Regions from separate parts of the Enterobacter sp. PL_is379 genome, predicted to be linked through region 1. Evidence: predicted binding sites of a transcription regulator. Region 1 holds the regulator's gene; the other holds the start of a gene.
What was found. Region 1 encodes CRP, which controls carbon source genes, mostly activating them, when cyclic AMP is high. Its sites were predicted from a motif close to ATGTGANNNNNNTCACAT; they were not measured.

Region 1 (5,955 bases):
CAGAGGTGTTGAACGGCGTCAGCGCGAAGCGCGAGCTGTTCGTAAAACACCTGCAAAAGATTGACGAGCAGTACGATGTGTTCAGCGAGATCCGCGGGATGGGGTTATTGATTGGTGCCGAGCTGAAGCCGCAGTATAAGGGCCGCGCGCGCGACTTCCTGCACGCCGCCGCTCGCGAAGGGGTGATGGTGCTGAACGCCGGACCGGACGTGATGCGTTTCGCACCTTCGCTGGTGGTGGAAGACAAAGACATCGAAGAAGGATTAACCCGCTTTGCCGCCGCGGTCGCGAAGATCGTAAAAGGTTAATACGCCGTCCGCTTCAACCTGCGGGTTAGCCAAATCCCGTGATGCGGACGCTGACGCCATGCCACCGACGAAATGGTGTGCATGGTGTTCAGATGCCCCAGTACGCGCTGCAAATGCTGTTCCAGGGTGCTCATTGGCCCGTGGGTTAACGTTTCCGGCGCTTCCAGAATGTTCGAATCTCCCGACTCACCCGGCGAGTCATACTCCAGACGCTGCTGACACCGCTGCAACGCAATTTCACACGACTGCAAATAGCGCTGCGCCAGATCCGGCGTGAGCATCGTGTGCTCGCGCGCAAGCGTGGTCATGGCGTTAATGTGCTCGACGATAAACTGGCTGTGCGTCACCCAGAGCTTCATGTCTGCCAGATAGTGCGAGTTAAAGCCCGGCTCCTGCATCGCCTGGTTGAGCGAGTTGAACAGGGCGTTGTGCGCCTGGTTGACCTTCATGCGCTGATACGCCAGCGGGGAGGGCTGCGGGTCGTCGCTCAGGATCAGGCGAATGGCCTGCTGGTCGGCTTCCAGCGCGTCGTGGGCGTTCTGGCGCAGCAGTCCACTTTGCCACTGCGGCCACAGCCAGACCATGCCGCCAAAGGCAATCAGGCAGCCGATCAGGGTATCAATCAGCCTGGCGACAATAAACTGTTCGCCATTGAGCGTGAGCAGCTGCAGGGTGTATACCGCCGTCACCGTAAACCCCACCATCGCCCAGCCGTAGTTTTTGCGGATAATCAGGTAGCTCACCAGCGTGATCGCCAGCATGCCTGCCAGAGTATAGCCTTCCGGCACGTGGAAGTGCAGCGTCACGCCCGCGATGATCAGCCCGGCCATGGTGCCGCCCGCCCGATGCAGAATACGCACCCGCGTGGCGCCGTAGCCGTTCTGGGTGACAAACAGCACGGTCATTAAGATCCAGTAGGGTTTCGGCAGATGCAGCGCCATGCCCATCAGGCTGGCGGTACTGAGCATCACGCTAATTCGTGCGGCGTTGCGCAGGGCGGACGATTTAAGAGAAAGATAGCTTTTGAGCGCGGGCAATAGCGGCAGCCGTTTCTGCTTATCCGCCATCAGGTCGCGGGGATAAAGCGGGCGCTGCGTGCGCAACACGCGGGCGATACGGCTGAAGTGCCAGGCGGCAAACTGGCCGACGGGGTTATCCGGATGCTGACGAGCGATTTTCTCCAGCGCGCCCAGCTGCTTATCCATGTTAAAGCGCGTCGGGTAGCGGTGATAGAGAATATCATCGGCCAGCACGCGCAGGCGTGCGGACACCGTCTGCGCGTTCCAGCGGATCACCGCTTCGGCGTGGCTGCGCTCGACCAGCTTTTGCACCTCCTGCGGGTGGTGCAGGCTAACGGAGATATGCTCCTGCAGATCCAGCCCGACCTGGAAGGTGCGCAGCAGCCGTTTGTACTCGTGGTTCTTGTTGGCGGCGAGCATATGAAGCTGCTGATAGCACTGGCTTATCAGATCCACCACCTTCTGCTGGCGCGTCAGCAGGGGCGGTAAGGATTTTTCCGGATCGGTATGCTGGGTCAGCAGGGTGTATTTGGCTTCGCAGTAATCCGCAAGCTGCACATAGAGCAGGCTCAGGGATTCACGCAGCGGCTGCTCCCGCCACAGCCAGAACCAGAACCAGTTAAACAGGCCGTACCATAATGTCCCCAGGGCGTAGATCAGCAGCGGCTCCCACACCGGCATATTCCCGGCGAGGCTCAGCGTGAAAATGGCCGCAATCAGCGACGCGGGAAGCAGGCGGGCGTGCAGCGAACTGATTTCCGCCGTGACGCCGAGGGTCATCGCCAGCACGGTCAGGATCAGCGGCAGCGGAATATCACGAGCCAGTAAAAGCTGTACGGCGAGGCTACAGCCCGCAAACAGGCAGCCGCCGATAATCAGGCGTTTGAAAAAGCGCTTATGCGGCGTGTCCAGACCAGCAATGTTGCAGCAGGCGGGTACAAGGGAAAACAGCAGGCCTTGCTGAAGATGCCCGAGGATCAGGCCTATGGCCACAGGAAGACACAACACCAGCGTTTGTCGCAGTGCGTAGTTAACTTCCGGGTGATAGATCAGCCTGCGCCACATGGGGAATAGAGACAAAAACGGCGTGACACCTTGCGATGGCACGCCGTTTAAGCGGAATTAACGCGTTCCGTAGACCACGATGGTTTTACCGTGGGCGGAGATCAGGTTTTGATCTTCCAGCATTTTCAGGATACGGCCCACAGTCTCACGGGAGCAACCGACGATCTGACCAATTTCCTGACGGGTAATTTTAATTTGCATGCCGTCCGGGTGGGTCATGGCGTCTGGCTGTTTCGCGAGGTTCAGCAGGGTCTGTGCGATACGGCCGGTAACGTCCAGGAAGGCGAGGTTGCCCACTTTCTCTGAGGTGACCTGCAGACGGCGCGCCATCTGGGAAGAAAGACGCATCAGGATGTCAGGGTTAACCTGAATCAGCTGACGGAACTTCTTGTAAGAAATTTCAGCCACTTCACATGCTGTCTTTGCACGAACCCAGGCGCTACGTTCCTGGCCCTCTTCAAACAGGCCCAGTTCACCGATGAAATCGCCCTGGTTCAGATAAGAAAGGATCATCTCTTTCCCTTCTTCATCTTTGATCAGCACTGCCACCGAGCCTTTAACGATGTAATACAACGTTTCCGCTTTTTCACCCTGGTGAATCAGCGTGCTCTTCGATGGGTACTTATGAATGTGGCAATGAGACAAGAACCATTCGAGAGTCGGGTCTGTTTGCGGTTTGCCAAGCACCATGCGCTGTTATCCTCTGTTATAAGCTGTCACCAGAGTCATCAGATGCATCCGGACTCTGGGGTTGCAATCGAATTCTTACCCATACCCTGGGAAGTCGGCTACCGTAACGTTTCGCAGCCAGTAAAGTTTGATGTCCTCTGCATACATGTGTAACGTCAATGTATTACTGTAGCATCCTGAGTGTTTTAGCATAGCTTTCGCCGCGTGTCTCCTGGTGTCTCGCTTCAGCATGATGCAGGTCGCCTTCCATTGCGAGAAATGTAACGCACGCGTAATCTGTCACCAAAAATGCAACGTTGGAGTTTAAGAATATGCAAGCGCGCGTGAAGTGGGTTGAAGGTTTAACGTTCCTGGGCGAATCCGCGTCAGGGCACCAGATTTTGATGGACGGTAACTCCGGCGATAAAGCGCCCAGCCCAATGGAAATGGTGCTGATGGCGGCAGGAGGATGCAGCGCTATTGACGTGGTGTCGATTCTGCAAAAAGGTCGTCATGACGTGACGGATTGTGAGGTTAAACTCACGTCAGAACGTCGCGAAGAGGCGCCACGCCTGTTCACCCATATTAATCTGCACTTTGTGGTCACCGGTAAAGAGTTGAAGGACGCAGCGGTCTCGCGTGCGGTGGACCTGTCTGCGGAGAAGTACTGCTCTGTGGCGTTAATGCTGGAGAAAGCGGTAAAAATCACGCATTCGTATGAAGTGGTCGAGGCTTAATTATTGGGGCATCGTGCGTGTTGATGCCCTCACCCTAACCCTCTCCCACAGGGAGAGGGAACATGTTCACGCAATCTGCTTCCCTTCCATCAGTCGCTCCACCAGCGGCGTCATGATGAGCTCCATCGCCAGCCCCATTTTTCCGCCCGGCACGACTAACGTATTCATGTGCGAAATAAACGAGCCCTGCAGCATGGCCAGTAGCCAGGGGTAATCAATGCCTTCGAGATTGCGGAAATGGATCACCACAAAGCTCTCATCAAGGGACGGGATACTTTTGGCGGCAAACGGGTTGGAGGTGTCCACCGTCGGCACGCGCTGGAAGTTGATATGGGTACGGGAGAACTGCGGCGTCAGGAAGTTGATGTAATCTTCCATGGAGCGCACCACCGAGTCCATCACCGCCTCTCGCGAATGGCCGCGCTCGCTCATGTCGCGCGTCAGCTTCTGGATCCACTCCAGGTTAACGATAGGGACCACGCCGACCAGCAGGTCCACGTGGCGCGCCACGTCGTGTTGAGGGGTGACCACGCCACCGTGCAATCCTTCGTAAAACAGCACGTCGGTGGGTTCCGGCAGCGGTTGCCACGGGGTGAACGTCCCCGGCACCTGATTCCAGGGAACAGCTTCATCATAGGTATGCAGATACTTGCGGGACTGCCCTTTGCCGCTCTGACCGTACTCTATAAAGGTTTGTTCCAGCAGGCCGAAGTCATTGGCTTCCGGGCCGAAATAGCTGATGTGTTTACCCAGATCGCGCGCTTTACGGATGGCCATGTCCATCTCCGGACGCGTGTAGCGGTGAAAGCTGTCGCCTTCGACCTCAGCCGCACGAAGATTCAGCTGGGCGAAAATCTTGCGAAAGGCGAGGCTGGTGGTGGTGGTTCCCGCACCACTCGACCCCGTAACGGCAATAACCGGATGTCTGGCAGACATAGCAACTCCCTGACTTAAAAGGGTGGAAGATCAGCCGTGAAACGCGTTGCGGGGCATGATATTGACCGTCTCATGCAGTTCTGACCACACCAGCACCACGTCGCCGCTTTTCAGCTGGCGCTTTACATCGTTGACCTTTTGCTCAAGCGAGCGTTCCTGTTCACCATAATCGGTGCCTTCGCGTAATACAAAGCTTTCAATCAGATTATCGAGCGTTTCGGGAGCCAGATCCTGCCAGGGAATAATCATTTTGCACCGTCCAGATAAGGGGTTAGCCAGTCAGGAATACGCGTCTCAAGCCACATTTTCGGGCGGCGCAGCGTACCGCCGATAAACCCGACGTGGCCGCCGTGCTCGGTCAACTGATAGTGAACGTTGTCGGGCAGGAATTCCTGAGCGGGGATCGAGTGATGATCCATAAACGGGTCATCTTTGGCATGAATGATCAGCGTCGGCTGCGTGATCTTGCTGAGCAGCGGCATGGCGCTGCACTGACGATAATAGTCAATCGCATCGGCGAAGCCGTGGATTTTCGCGGTGATCAGGTCGTCGAACTCGCGAATACGACGCACCTTTTTCAGCTGACGCAGGCTGACCGGCAGGGTATCCGGGTAGGCTTTCAGCTTACGCGCCGCGTTGGCCTTCAGCAGGTTGAGCAGGTAGCGCTGATAGACGCGGGAAAAGCCTTTATCCATGTGGTAGCTGCACTGCTCCAGCATAAACGGTGCGGAGACAATGACGGCGGCATCCAGCGGGACGCTTTCACCCTCTTTGGCCAGCAGGCAGGCCAGCATATTGCCGCCCAGCGAGTAGCCCACCGCGGCGGTCGGCACGGTGCCAAAGTTGTCCCGTAGCCAGTGTAAAAACCACGTTCCGTCTTCGGTTTCACCCGAGTGATAAATGCGTTTCTGACGATTCGGTTCGCCGCTGCAGCCGCGAAAATGCATCACCACGCCGAGCCAGCCGCGCGCTTTTGCCGCCTCAATTAACCCGTGTGCATACGGGCTGTGCAGGCTGCCTTCCAGACCGTGAAAGACCACCAGACGCGGCTTATGGCGGGCCTGCTCCGGCGCTTCGCTCCAGGCGAGATCCAGAAAATCACCGTCTGGCAGGTCAAGCCGCTGCCAGTGTGGGGTGAACTGAACCTTGCGGCGGATCAGTCGCGGCAGCATGGTCTGCAAATGGCGATTGGCCACGCCGCGCATAGGCACGAACTCAGTG
Region 2 (5,955 bases), on a different contig from region 1:
ATACGCCTTCCACCACGCATTTTTCGGCCAGTCGGTATAATGCAATGAGGTATTCACAGACTTGGCGGCCGGTTGTGTATTTAGCGGAGAGACGGTGGAATGTTCAGGTGCGCAGGCTGCCAGAATTAATGCAAAGGGGACACTCAGAGATAAAATAAGAGAACGTTTCATTACGCCATATACTCAAAAAATAAAGGCGAAAAATACGCTTGATACTATTTATTTTTTTAGTAATGCGTGGCAATCCGTAAATTGTTATACATTTACATAATCAGAAAATTATTCACCAAATGAATAAATTACTTTGACTGAATAACCCGTGCAATATCAGAGGACGTCTGTAATGTACGAATCTCCTGAAATAACCCCAGCGCTTCATCGTACTCTTTGCGTAAATAACTCAGCCACTGCTTAATTCGCGCGACGTGATACAAACCGGTGTCGCCCTGCTTTTCCAGACGGCTGTATTTTTGCAGCAGCGTGACGACATCTGCCCACGGCATACGCGGTTCGTTATATTTCACCACCCGGCTGAGGTTGGGCACGTTCAGCGCGCCGCGGCCGATCATTACCGCATCGCAGCCGGTGGCCTGCAGACAGACCTGTGCGCTCTCGTAGTCCCAGATTTCGCCGTTGGCGATCACCGGAATGGTGAGGCGTTTGCGGATCTCACCGATCGCCTGCCAGTTAATGCGATCGGCTTTGTAGCCATCTTCTTTGGTACGGCCATGCACCACCAGCTCGGTGGCTCCGGCCTGCTGTACCGCATCGGCGATTTCAAACTGCCGCGCATCGCTGTCCCACCCCAGGCGAACCTTAACCGTCACCGGCAAATGCGCGGGTACCGCCTCGCGCATGGCTTTCGCGCCGCGGTAAATCAGTTCAGGATCTTTCAGCAACGTCGCTCCGCCGCCGCTGCCGTTCACCAGCTTAGACGGACAGCCGCAGTTGAGATCTACCCCGTAAGAGCCCAGCTCAACCGCGCGGGCGGCGTTTTCCGCCAGCCATTCCGGATACTGGCCGAGCAGTTGAATACGCACCAGCGTGCCGGAAGAGGTCCGGCTCTGGTTGTGCAGCTCGGGGCAAAGCCGGAAGAAGGATTTTACCGGCAACAGCATATCGACCACGCGCAAAAACTCCGTCACGCAGAGATCGTAGTCGTTCACCTCGGTCAGAAGCTCGCGCACAAGGGAGTCGAGCACGCCTTCCATTGGGGCCAGTAAAACACGCATAGCAGTACCTGTGAAAAAAGACGCGCTATAGTAGCCGCTCTCTATATCGCTGGGAAGCGCTTCTGTTCAGGCAGAAAGTCACCCGGCGTTGCCCCAACAATGGCGCGAAACGCCGCCGCAAATGCCGCCGGGCCGGAAAACCCCAGCATCCAGGCCACCTGCTTAACCGGGTATCCGTTGGCGAGGAGATCCAGCGAGGCACAAATCCTTGCGCGCTGTCGCCAGGCCCGGAAGCTAAAGCCGGTATCGTTGATAAACGCACGTGAAAATGTGCGTTCTGACATCGCGGCCCGTTCCGCCAGCCTTTCCAGAGAGAGATCCCAGAGATTGTTGGCAATGAGGTCACAGGCAACGCGATGCAAGCGCTCATCCACGGGCATCGGCAGTTCGGCCGAAATCTGCTGCGTCTCGCTGAGGATATCGAGCAGCAAAACGGCCATGCTGCGCTGGCTTGCCGGGCGGTATTCCGCGCTGAACAGCCCGGCAATCAGCTCTTTGAACAACGCAGTCGCCATAATCACGTGAACCTCGTCTTTCCGCTTAAAAGGCTCGCATTGCGATATCAGCGTAGGGCTAAACCAGACCGCGCGGAGCTCCGTTGTGGATAGCACGCTGTAGGTATGCTCCTGAAAGGGAGGGATCCACAGCGCGCGCTGCGGCGGTATGACCCAGCGTTTGCTGCCGGTTTCGACCAGCATGACTCCTTTGATGGCAAACAAAAGTTGTCCCTGCGAATGCTGGTGAGGCGGATCGACTTCGCCGCGCGTATAGCGAATTGCCCCTCTTGACCATCCGATGGCATCGTCGTGAATTGGCGTTTTATCGATAACGGTTGGCATTTCACATTCCCCCCTTCCTCTTATGATGCTGCTTGTACACGTAACCGGAGAGAGACGCAATGCACATCCATTTTATTATTCATGAACATTTCGAGGCGCCAGGCGCCTATGAAATCTGGGGGAAAAGTCGCGGCTGCAGTCTGAGCTACACCAGAGTGTATCAGGGCGATTCATTACCTGAGGAACTGGGGCACACAGACCTGCTTATCATCATGGGAGGCCCGCAATCCCCCGCCACCACGCGTGAGGAATGCCCCTGGTTTGATGCGCAGGCGGAAAAGGCACTCATCAGCCGCGCGATAGAGGCAGGTAAAACGGTGATAGGCGTTTGTCTGGGCTCACAGCTTATCGGCGAAGCGCTGGGCGCAGCGTTTTGCCACAGCCCGGAAAAAGAGATCGGCAAATTTCCCGTCAGGCTCACAGATGCAGGCAAGGCGAACCCGCTGTTTAAGGACTTTGGCAGCGTGCTGAACGTCGGTCACTGGCATAACGATATGCCTGGGTTGACGCCGCAGGCTAAGGTTCTGGCTTACAGCGAGGGCTGTCCCCGCCAGATCGTGCAATACAGCGAACGGGTTTACGGTTTCCAGTGCCATATGGAGCTGACGCCGGAGGTGGTAGAGTTGCTGATTGAGCATTCGCAGAGTGACCTCCGCCGCGCGGGTGAATTCCGTTTTGTCGAAACGGCGGAAAAACTCCGCTCGCATGATTATCGCGAAATGAACCAGGTGCTGTTTTCTTTTCTCGATAAACTGACCGCCTGTCGCTGATGCCTTCTCTGGCACGCCGTTTCGCCAGCGCAATCCCTTTCCTCTAAACTGTAGCCTGCACCGTTATGGTGATACCGGACGTTCCATTCCGGAATGTCTGGTATGCTCAAAATTCATGATGTGATCCATGGCACATTTTTAGGTTTAATTGTATGATGAATGCGTTTCAGCAAGGACTATCACCATGAGCAAATCATTGAACATTATCTGGCAATATCTGCGCGCATTCGCCCTGATTTACGCCTGCCTGTATGCCGGGATTTTCATCGCGTCGCTGCTGCCCATCACCATCCCCGGCAGCATTATCGGCATGCTGATCCTCTTCGTTTTGCTGGCGCTGCAAATCCTGCCCGCAAAATGGGTCAACCCCGGCTGCTTCGTCCTCATTCGCTATATGGCGCTGCTTTTCGTGCCTATCGGCGTCGGGGTCATGCAGTATTTTGATTTGCTCAAGGCCCAGTTCGGCCCGATTGTGGTCTCCTGCGCGGTCAGTACGCTGGTGGTTTTCCTGGTGGTGAGCTGGAGTTCACATCTGGTGCATGGCGAACGTAACGTGATCGGGGAGAAAACAAAAAAATGATGGCCAATATCTGGTGGTCGCTGCCGTTAACCCTGGTGGTGTTCTTCGCCGCGCGCAAGCTTGCCGTACGTTTCAAAATGCCGTTGCTGAACCCGCTGCTGGTGGCGATGGTGGTGATTATTCCGCTCCTGCTGCTTACCGGTATTCCTTACGAGCGTTATTTTGCCGGCAGCAAAATTTTAAACGACCTGCTGCAACCCGCCGTCGTGGCGCTCGCCTTTCCTTTATACGAGCAGCTGCACCAGATCCGCGCCCGCTGGAAATCCATCATTACCATCTGTTTTGTGGGTAGCCTGGTGGCGATGATCACCGGCACGTCGGTGGCGCTGCTGATGGGCGCTTCCCCACAGATTGCGGCGTCAATCCTACCTAAATCGGTGACCACGCCTATCGCGATGGCGGTTGGGGGCAGCCTCGGCGGTATTCCGGCCATCAGCGCGATGTGCGTCATTTTCGTCGGTATTCTCGGCGCGGTGTTTGGCCACACTCTGCTAAACGCGATGCGTATTCATACTAAAGCGGCACGGGGGCTGTCGATGGGCACCGCCTCCCACGCCCTGGGCACGGCCCGCTGCGCGGAGCTGGATTATCAGGAAGGGGCGTTTAGCTCCCTGGCGCTGGTGATCTGCGGGATTATTACCTCCCTGCTGGCCCCGTTCATTTTCCCGCTGATTCTGGCGGTGATGGGCTAAAATTTGCGATGCGTCGCGCAAATTTCATTTTGATTTCATTAGTTGCATACATAATGAGAAGTGGATCACATATAAAGCCCTGGCGGCTCCGTAAACTACCGATCCATTAACCTTTATGAGGCAAACGCCATGCACCCACGTTTTCAAGCTGCTTTCGCCCAGCTTGCAGAGAATTTGCAGTCAGCCCTTGCTCCCGTTCTGGCAGATGCACACTTCCCCGCCCTGCTGACCGCGGAGCAGGTCACGATGCTGAAACAGGCAACGGGACTGGATGAAGACGCGCTGGCTTTCGCACTGCTTCCTCTGGCTGCTGCCTGCGCGCGGGCCGATCTCTCCCACTTCAACGTCGGGGCCATTGCGCGCGGCGTCAGCGGCACCTGGTACTTCGGCGGCAACATGGAGTTCCTGGGCGCAACCATGCAGCAGACCGTTCACGCCGAGCAGAGCGCTATCAGCCACGCCTGGCTGCGCGGTGAAAAAGCCCTGAGCGCCATTACCGTTAACTACACCCCCTGCGGCCACTGCCGTCAGTTTATGAACGAGCTGAACAGCGGGCTGCAGCTGCGCATCAATCTGCCAGGCCGCGCGCCGCACACGCTGGGGGATTATCTGCCTGACGCGTTTGGCCCGAAAGATCTGGAGATCAAAACCCTGCTGATGGACGAGCAGAACCACGGTTTCGCCCTGTCCGGCGATGACCTGAGCCAGGCGGCGATTACCGCCGCCAACAAGAGCCACACGCCGTACAGCAAGTCCCCGAGCGGCGTGGCGCTGCAGTGCCGCGATGGCCGAATCTTCACCGGCAGCTATGCGGAAAACGCCGCGTTTAACCCAACGCTGCCGCCGCTGCAGGGCGCACTTAACCTGCTGAGCCTGAACTGCTATGACTATCCGGACATTCAGCGCGCCATTCTGGCCGAGATTGCCGATGCGCCGCTGATCCAGTGGGATGCCACCGCCGCAACGCTCAAAGCGTTAGGCTGTACGACAATTGACCGCGTACTGCTGGCGTAATCCTTCCGGCGGGCAGAAATGCCCGCCAGTTTGCTGAAAAACCCCTCAGTTGAGTCGCTGTTTCTTGCGCTAACCAGGCGGGTAAAGTAGCCTGAGTTAAATTTCATCCACGCACGAGCCATCTGCATGTTAAAGCGCGTTTTTTACAGCCTGTCTGTCCTGGTCGGCATACTGCTGTTGATCGTGCTCGGTCTCGACCGCTGGATGAGCTGGAAAACCGCCCCCTACATCTTTGACGACCTGCAGGACCTGCCCTATCGTCAGGTTGGCGTGGTGCTCGGCACCGCCAAGTATTACCGCACCGGCGTCATCAACCAGTATTACCGTTACCGCATTCAGGGCGCGCTGAACGCCTACAACAGCGGCAAGGTGAACTACCTGCTGCTGAGCGGGGATAACGCGCTGCAAAGCTACAATGAACCGGTGACGATGCGTAAGGACCTGATTGCCGCAGGCGTGGATCCTGCCGATATCGTGCTCGACTACGCCGGGTTCCGCACCCTGGACTCCATCGTGCGCACGCGCAAAGTCTTCGATACCAACGACTTCATCATCATCACCCAGCGCTTCCACTGCGAACGCGCACTGTTTATCGCGCTGCACATGGGCATTCAGGCACAGTGCTATGCGGTGCCGTCGCCAAAAGATATGCTGAGCGTGCGCGTCCGCGAGTTCGGTGCCCGCTTTGGTGCCCTGGCCGATCTGTATATCTTCAAACGCGAACCGCGCTTTTTAGGCCCGCTGGTGCCGATTCCGGCGATGCACGAAGTGCCGGAAGACGCCCAGGGTTACCCGGCCGTCACGCCCGAGCAGCTGCTCGATATGCAG

Region 2: a site for CRP is predicted at 2,960-2,977, ahead of AC0TOY_RS05405 (CidA/LrgA family protein). Genes of this name have one in related genera too.

The regions. Positions count from the first base shown of each region.
Region 1 is NZ_JBVPGT010000020.1:20,590-26,544, reverse strand. It holds gene argD (bifunctional acetylornithine/succinyldiaminopimelate transaminase) at 1-308, shown strand, start outside; gene AC0TOY_RS02785 (YccS/YhfK family putative transporter) at 305-2,392, opposite strand; gene crp (cAMP-activated global transcriptional regulator CRP) at 2,450-3,082, opposite strand; gene AC0TOY_RS02775 (OsmC family protein) at 3,394-3,798, shown strand; gene AC0TOY_RS02770 (phosphoribulokinase) at 3,865-4,734, opposite strand; gene AC0TOY_RS02765 (YheU family protein) at 4,765-4,983, opposite strand; gene AC0TOY_RS02760 (hydrolase) at 4,980-5,955, opposite strand, start outside.
Region 2 is NZ_JBVPGT010000023.1:130,644-136,598, forward strand. It holds gene mdtQ (multidrug resistance outer membrane protein MdtQ) at 1-171, opposite strand, end outside; gene dusC (tRNA dihydrouridine(16) synthase DusC) at 300-1,232, opposite strand; gene AC0TOY_RS05395 (AraC family transcriptional regulator) at 1,274-2,071, opposite strand; gene AC0TOY_RS05400 (type 1 glutamine amidotransferase) at 2,131-2,841, shown strand; gene AC0TOY_RS05405 (CidA/LrgA family protein) at 3,026-3,421, shown strand; gene AC0TOY_RS05410 (CidB/LrgB family autolysis modulator) at 3,418-4,113, shown strand; gene cdd (cytidine deaminase) at 4,243-5,127, shown strand; gene sanA (outer membrane permeability protein SanA) at 5,254-5,955, shown strand, end outside.